Linked DNA regions of Hydrogenophaga sp. SL48. The protein of the gene in region 2 interacts with the protein of the main gene of each other region in a pairwise test. Links are inferred from orthologs where the notes say so. Each region holds a gene or a part of one and is shown on either strand. Other genes may lie near its edges.

Region 1 (3,136 bases), 520 kb from region 2 along the record:
TGCTGGGCGCCAGCGGCGCAGGCCAGCTCGCCAAGATGGTCAACCAGATCTGCATCGCGGGCCTGGTGCAGGGGCTGTCGGAAGCCATCGCCTTCGGTCAGAAAGCCGGCCTGGACATGAACCAGGTGCTGGACGTGATCGGCAAGGGCGCGGCCCAGAGCTGGCAGCTCGACAACCGCGGCAAGACCATGGTGGCCGACAAGTTCGACTTCGGTTTCGCAGTGGACTGGATGCGCAAAGACCTCGGCCTGGTGCTGGACGAAGCCCGGCGCAACGGCGCGCGCCTGCCGGTCACCGCGCTGGTGGACCAGTTCTACGCCGACGTGCAGGCCGCCGGTGGCAACCGGCTGGACACCTCCAGCCTCATCAAACGGTTGAAATAACCCTCCCCCCGCGCCGCCTTCGGCGTCCCCCCCCCAAGGGGGCGATGCGAGTGGCCCGGCCAAGCCGGTTCCACCGCATCCTGAGTGAAGGCAGCCTGCGCCGGAGGGGAAATCGTTTCGAAGACCCTGCGAAATCGGCTTTGCAGCGAACGCCAATGTTGTCCATGAAGGGCTGGCGTGCAGCGCGAACAGGAAGGTACGCCCCTTCTCCGGCGCGAAATGTTTTAACCCAAGGATGCGGTGGAACCGGCTTCGCCGGGCCACTCGCATCGCCCCCTTGAGGGGGTCGCGCGCAGCGCGGAGGGGGTGGACCGTTACCTGCGTCGCGGGGGGTTACTTGATCTTCGCCAGCTCTTCTTCCGAAATGATTTCCAGCACGCGCACCACACGCTGGGCGCCCTTGGTGGTGCGGGCCACCTGGGTGGCGATGTCTGCCTCGCGCTGCGTGACGCGGCCCATCAGGTACACCGTGCCGCGCTCGGAGACCACCTTGAACGAGTTGGTCGAAATCTGCTTGGTGTCCAGCAGGCCGGCCTTGACCTTGCCGGTCAGCAGCGAGTCTTCGGCCTTTTCGGTGAAGCTCGGGCTGTTGGCGATGCCCAGCTCGTTGTAGACCATGAGCACGTTGTCCACCTGCTTGCCCACGGTCTCGGCGAGCGCCTTGTCGTTGGCATTGCCCACCTCGCCGGTCAACAGCAGGCGGCGGTTGTAGCTGGTCACGTTGATGCGGGCACGCGTGCCCATCTGGTCGCGCAGGCGGTTGGCGGCGCGCAATTCAATGCCCTGGTCGTCGAGCTGGGCGCCCGAACTGCGACGGTCGCCGACCACCATGGCACCGGTGAGGGCGGCGCCCCCCACGGCCAGGGGTGCGCAGGCCGACAGGGTGGCGGCAGCGGCGGCCAGGCTCAGGACAGCGACCGTCAGGCGGCCCGGGAAGCGTGAATGTGTCATGCGGGGTTCTCCATTTCGTTGGACAAGGTGTCGGGCAGGCCCAGCAACTGGGCATCCACGCCGTCGCAAATGCAGTGCAGCACCAGGTGCTGCACTTCGAGGATCCGTGCCGGCACGTCGGTCGGCACACAGATGTGCACGTCGGTGTCGCGCAGTTGTTGCGCCAGGCGACCGCCGCGGGCGCCGGTCAGCGCCACCACGGTCATGTCGCGCTCGTGAGCGGCCTCCACCGCCGCCACCACGTTGGGCGAATTCCCGGTGGTCGACAGCACGAGCAGGACGTCGCCGGCCTGCCCGAGCGCGCGCACCTGCCGTGCGAACACCACGCGGGCGTCAAAATCGTTGGTGAGACCAGTGATCACCGACGCGTCCGCCGACAGCGAAAACGCCGCCAGCTCGGGACGCTCGCGCTCGTGGCGGCCGATGAAGCTCGCCGCAAAGTGCTGGGCGGCCGCCGCCGAAGCGCCGTTGCCGCACGACAGCACCTTGCCGCCGCCGGTGACGCTGGCCAGCACGGCGGTTGTGGCCGCCTCGACCACCGGGGCGAGCGACTGCGCGCACTGGTATTTCAGGTCGGCGCTGTCGATGAATTGTTGCTGTATCCGTTGCAGAAGCATGGGGCGATGATAGCGGCGGGCAGGGTATCAAAAGGTTGCGGGTGCATCAAAGGCGCCGCGCAGCCATTCGGGGGCGATGCGATCGTCCGGGCCACCCTGGATCAGCACCACGTCGAAGCGGCATGGAGGCTCTGACCCCAGTCGCATCAGAAAGTGCCGCGCGGCGAACACGATGCGCCGCTGCTTCACCGCCGTGATGCTTCCGCCGGCCCCGCCGTGGCTCGCACTGGCGCGCTGCCGCACCTCCACAAACACCAGCGTGCCGTCGCGCTCGCGCATAATCAAATCGACCTCGCCACCGCCGCGACCGGGTGACTTGAAGTTGCGCTGCACCAGCCTGAGCCCCTGCCGCTGCAAATGGTCCAGCGCCGCGTCTTCGGCCGCGTCGCCCCGGCGTTTGGTGGTGACAGCGCCCGTCGGAGCCGACGGATTCACTGGTTTTCTGGATAACCACATTGTCTGTTTCTCCCTCCCTGTTGGCCGCCGCCAGCGACGCCGCAGCGCACCAGCATTATCCGCAGGGCACGCTCTACATGGTCGCCACGCCCATTGGCAACCTGGCCGACATTGCCCTGCGCGCCCTGCACGTGCTGTCGCTGGTGGACACCGTGGCCTGCGAAGACACGCGCCACACCGCCAGCCTGCTGCAGGGCTACGGCCTGCACAAGCCGCTGCTGGCGCTGCACGAACACAACGAGGCCGAAGCCGCGCAGACCGTGATCCAGCGGCTGCGCGACGGCCAGCGCGTGGCCTATGTGAGCGACGCCGGCACACCGGGCGTGAGCGACCCGGGCGCGCGCCTGTGTGCGGCGGTGGTCGCGGCCGGGCATCGCTGCGTGCCGCTGCCCGGCGCGAGCAGCATCACCGCACTGATGAGCGTGGCGGGCACGGGCGGGCACGACGGGCGTTTTGTCTTCACCGGTTTCCTCTCACCCAAGGCCGCCGAGCGCCAGCGCGAGGTTCAGGCCATCGCCGCCGACGACCGCGCCTGTGTGCTGCTGGAGGCGCCGCACCGCATCGAGGCGCTGGCCAAAGACCTGGCCGCGCTCGGCGACCGTCCGCTCACGGTGGGCCGTGAACTCACCAAACAGTTTGAAGAGATCGCCCAGATGCCCGCCGCCGGTTTCCCGGCCTGGCTGCAGGGCGGTGCGCACCGCACGCGGGGCGAGTTCGTGTTGCTGGTGC
Region 2 (3,145 bases):
GAACTGCATCTCGATCGCGCCTTCCTTGTCAGACAGCAGGCGCTGCAGTTCGATCACGGTCTTGCGCGGCAGGATCACCTCCTGTTTGGGCACTTCCACGTCCAGCTCGGCGCTGGCAAACGCCAGGCGGTGGCCGTCGGTGGCGACCAGGCTGAGCTTCTTGCCTTCGGCCACGAAGAGGATGCCGTTGAGGTAGTAGCGGATGTCGTGCACGGCCATCGCGAACGACACCTGGCCGAGCAGGCTCTTGAGCGTCTTCTGCGGCACGGCGAACACGGGGCCGAAGCTGGCGGATTCCTGCACCAGCGGGAAGTCTTCGGGCGGCATGCTTTGCAGCGTGAAGCGGCTCTTGCCGCCCTTGAGCACCAGCTTGCCGCCGGTGTTCTCCAGGCTGACGGTCTGATCCGATGGCATGGTGCGCAGGATGTCGATCAGCTTGCGCGCGCCCAGGGTGGTGGCGAAGTTGCCGTCGTCGCCGTCGAGTTGGGCCGTGGTGCGGATCTGGATTTCCAGGTCGCTGGTGGTCAGCTGCACGGCCGAGCCGGTCTTGCGCAGCAGCACATTGGCCAGGATCGGCAGGGTGTGCCGGCGCTCCACGATGCCCGCGACCGACTGCAGCGCAGCCAACACCTTGTCCTGGGTCGATTTCAAAACGATCATGTCAGACTCTTTCGTCCTTGGTTGACTGGTGGCGCTCCGCTCCGGCGCACTCCTCGGGCTTGCAGCAGGGCCCCCTCAGAGCCCAAAACTCGCCTATTTTCACCTTTTTGCGCGGGCCTTCCGCAAACCAGGGCCCTCATCCCTTGAGCGTCTGTTCCAGCACGTGCAGCTGTTGGTTGAGCTCGCTGTTCTGCTGGCGTTCGGCGCCGATCTTGCGCACCGCGTGCAGCACCGTGGTGTGGTCCCGGCCACCGAACAGTTCGCCGATTTCCGGCAGGCTCTTTTGCGTCAGTTCCTTGGCGATGAACATCGCAATCTGGCGCGGGCGGGCGATGCTGGCCGGGCGCTTCTTGCTGTACATGTCCGCGACCTTGATCTTGTAGTAGTCGGCCACGGTCTTCTGAATGTTCTCGACCGAAATTTGCCGGTTCTGGATCGACAGCAGGTCTTTCAGCGCGTCGCGCGCCAGCTGGATCGAGATTTCCTTCTGGTTGAAGCGCGAATAGGCCAGGATTTTCCGCAAAGCACCTTCGAGCTCGCGCACGTTGGAACGCACGTTCTTGGCCACGAAGAAGGCCACTTCCTCGGGCATGACGGCGTTTTCCACCGCGGCCTTGTTGATCAGGATCGCCACCCGCATTTCCAGTTCGGGTGGCTCGATGGCGACCGTGAGGCCAGAATCGAAGCGCGAGACCAGGCGCTCGTGGATGTCGGCCAGGCCCTTGGGGTAGGTGTCGCTGGTCAGCACGATGTGGCTCTTGCGCGCCAGCAGGGCCTCGAAGGCGTTGAAGAATTCTTCCTGTGTGCGTTCCTTGTTGGCGAAGAACTGCACGTCGTCGATCAGCAGCAGATCAAGCGAGTGGTAACGCTCCTTGAATTCGTCAAAGGTCTTGCGCTGGTAGGACTTGACCACATCCGACACGAACTGTTCGGCGTGGATGTACAAAACCTTGGCCTGAGGGCGGTCCGCCAGCAGATGGTTGCCGATGGCGTGCACCAGATGGGTCTTGCCCAGGCCGACGCCGCCGTAGATGAACAGCGGGTTGTAGAGCTGGCCCAGGCTCCCGGCGACGTGCATCGCGGCCGCGCGCGCCATGCGGTTGGCCGAACCTTCCACCAGGGTGGTGAAGGTCAGCGCCGGATTCAGCCGGGTGCGCGGGCCGGTGGGGTTGTTGGCTTCGGCCGGCGCCACATCGGGCAGCTCAGCCAGCACCTGATCCTGCACCGTGCGCGGCGCCGGTGACGTACGGCTGGGGCCTTCACGCGGAGCGAGCACCAACTCCAGGACGACAGGTGCCTGGTGGATGTTTTCCAGCAACGCGGCGATGCGTGCCGAATACTGGGCGCGTATCCAGTCCATCTTGAACCGGTTGGCCACGGAGATTGTGACCTTGGACGCGTCCGGGGCAACCACTGCCGAGAGCGGCCGGATCCAGGTGTTGAACTGTTGTTCGGGAATTTCCTGCGCCAGGCGATCGACGCAGGTCGACCACAGCGACGGTGCGTCGCTGATGGCATTCAATGGGGGGGTGCCCTCGATCATGTAGACGGAAAAGGAAACTGTTCTTGTGGACAAATGGCTCGGGGCTGGCTGGGGATTGTACGGCGCCTGTGGACTTATCCACACACCGGGTTTGCCTCCTTGGCCGATGCGCGGGGGCTTCGTCGAGATGAGGTGTTGCAACGGTTAAAAACGCCAAGTGCTTGCCGCGCATGGGATTTTCTTGCGATAATCTCGGGTTTCCCTTTAACTTGAATGCCCACGGTCAAAGCCTGGGTCCACTGCCATGGCAATGAAACGCACCTACCAGCCCTCCAAGATCAAGCGCGCCCGTACCCACGGCTTTCTCGTGCGCATGAAGACCCGCGGCGGCCGTGCCGTGATCAACGCCCGTCGCGCCAAGGGCCGCAAACGCCTGGCTGTCTGAGCCTGCTCGCGCCTGCAGCCCATGCCGGCCGGGTCGATGCTGTTCGGCATGCCTGCCACCCGGTTCGGCTGATGCAGCGCATCAGGTCCCGGCCGCAGTTCCAGGCCGTCATGGCGGGTGCCCTTGTGGCCAAAACCCCCACTTTGCCCTCCACCGGCTGGCGTTGTCAGTCCCGGAAGAGGGCCGTGCGCTGTTTCCGGTGGCCGATACCTGGCTGGGCGTGATGCTGCCCAAACGCTGGGCGCGTCGCGCGGTCACGCGCAACACCATCCGGCGCCAGATTTACGAGGTTTCCCGCTTGGCCGGGTCAGCGTTGCCGCAGGCCGCGCTGGTGGTGCGTTTGCGCAGCGAATTCAGCCGCAAGCAGTTTGTGAGCGCCACCTCGGACGCCTTGAAGGTCGCTGTGCGTGCCGAGCTGACCCTGCTGATGGATCGTGTTGCCGTGAAGTCTGCCCCTGCGGAGGTCGCTCCATGTTGAGCAGCTGGCCGCGCCGTGCACTGATCGGCCTGGTCAAGGGCTACCGCTTGGTGCTCAGCCCATGGTTGGGCAATGGTTG

The links.
Region 1: the proteins of dnaA (region 2) and IM738_RS23470 interact in binary tests that used the Escherichia coli proteins (3 or more experiments, as listed by UniProt). The link is inferred for Hydrogenophaga sp. SL48 from one-to-one orthologs.

The regions. Positions count from the first base shown.
Region 1 is NZ_CP063400.1:4,928,471-4,931,606, reverse strand. Bases 142-2,962 are described here. They hold IM738_RS23470 (SIS domain-containing protein), read right to left. Parts: upstream 1,952-2,962; coding sequence 1,331-1,951; downstream 142-1,330. Other genes in these bases: rsmI (16S rRNA (cytidine(1402)-2'-O)-methyltransferase), read left to right, coding at 2,485-2,962; IM738_RS23465 (YraN family protein), read right to left, coding at 1,979-2,407; IM738_RS23475 (BON domain-containing protein), read right to left, coding at 717-1,334; IM738_RS23480 (NAD(P)-dependent oxidoreductase), read left to right, coding at 142-383. Also shown: more of IM738_RS23480, read left to right, coding at 1-141; more of rsmI, read left to right, coding at 2,963-3,136. UniProt on the Escherichia coli protein: Required for the timely initiation of chromosomal replication via direct interactions with the DnaA initiator protein.
Region 2 is NZ_CP063400.1:4,410,118-4,413,262, reverse strand. Bases 1-2,830 are described here. They hold dnaA (chromosomal replication initiator protein DnaA), read right to left. Parts: upstream 2,204-2,830; coding sequence 797-2,203; downstream 1-796. Other genes in these bases: IM738_RS20835 (ribonuclease P protein component), read left to right, coding at 2,752-2,830; rpmH (50S ribosomal protein L34), read left to right, coding at 2,454-2,588; dnaN (DNA polymerase III subunit beta), read right to left, coding at 1-660. Also shown: more of IM738_RS20835, read left to right, coding at 2,831-3,066; membrane protein insertion efficiency factor YidD, read left to right, coding at 3,060-3,145. UniProt on the Escherichia coli protein: Plays an essential in the initiation and regulation of chromosomal replication. Binds in an ATP-dependent fashion to the origin of replication (oriC) to initiate formation of the DNA replication initiation complex once per cell cycle.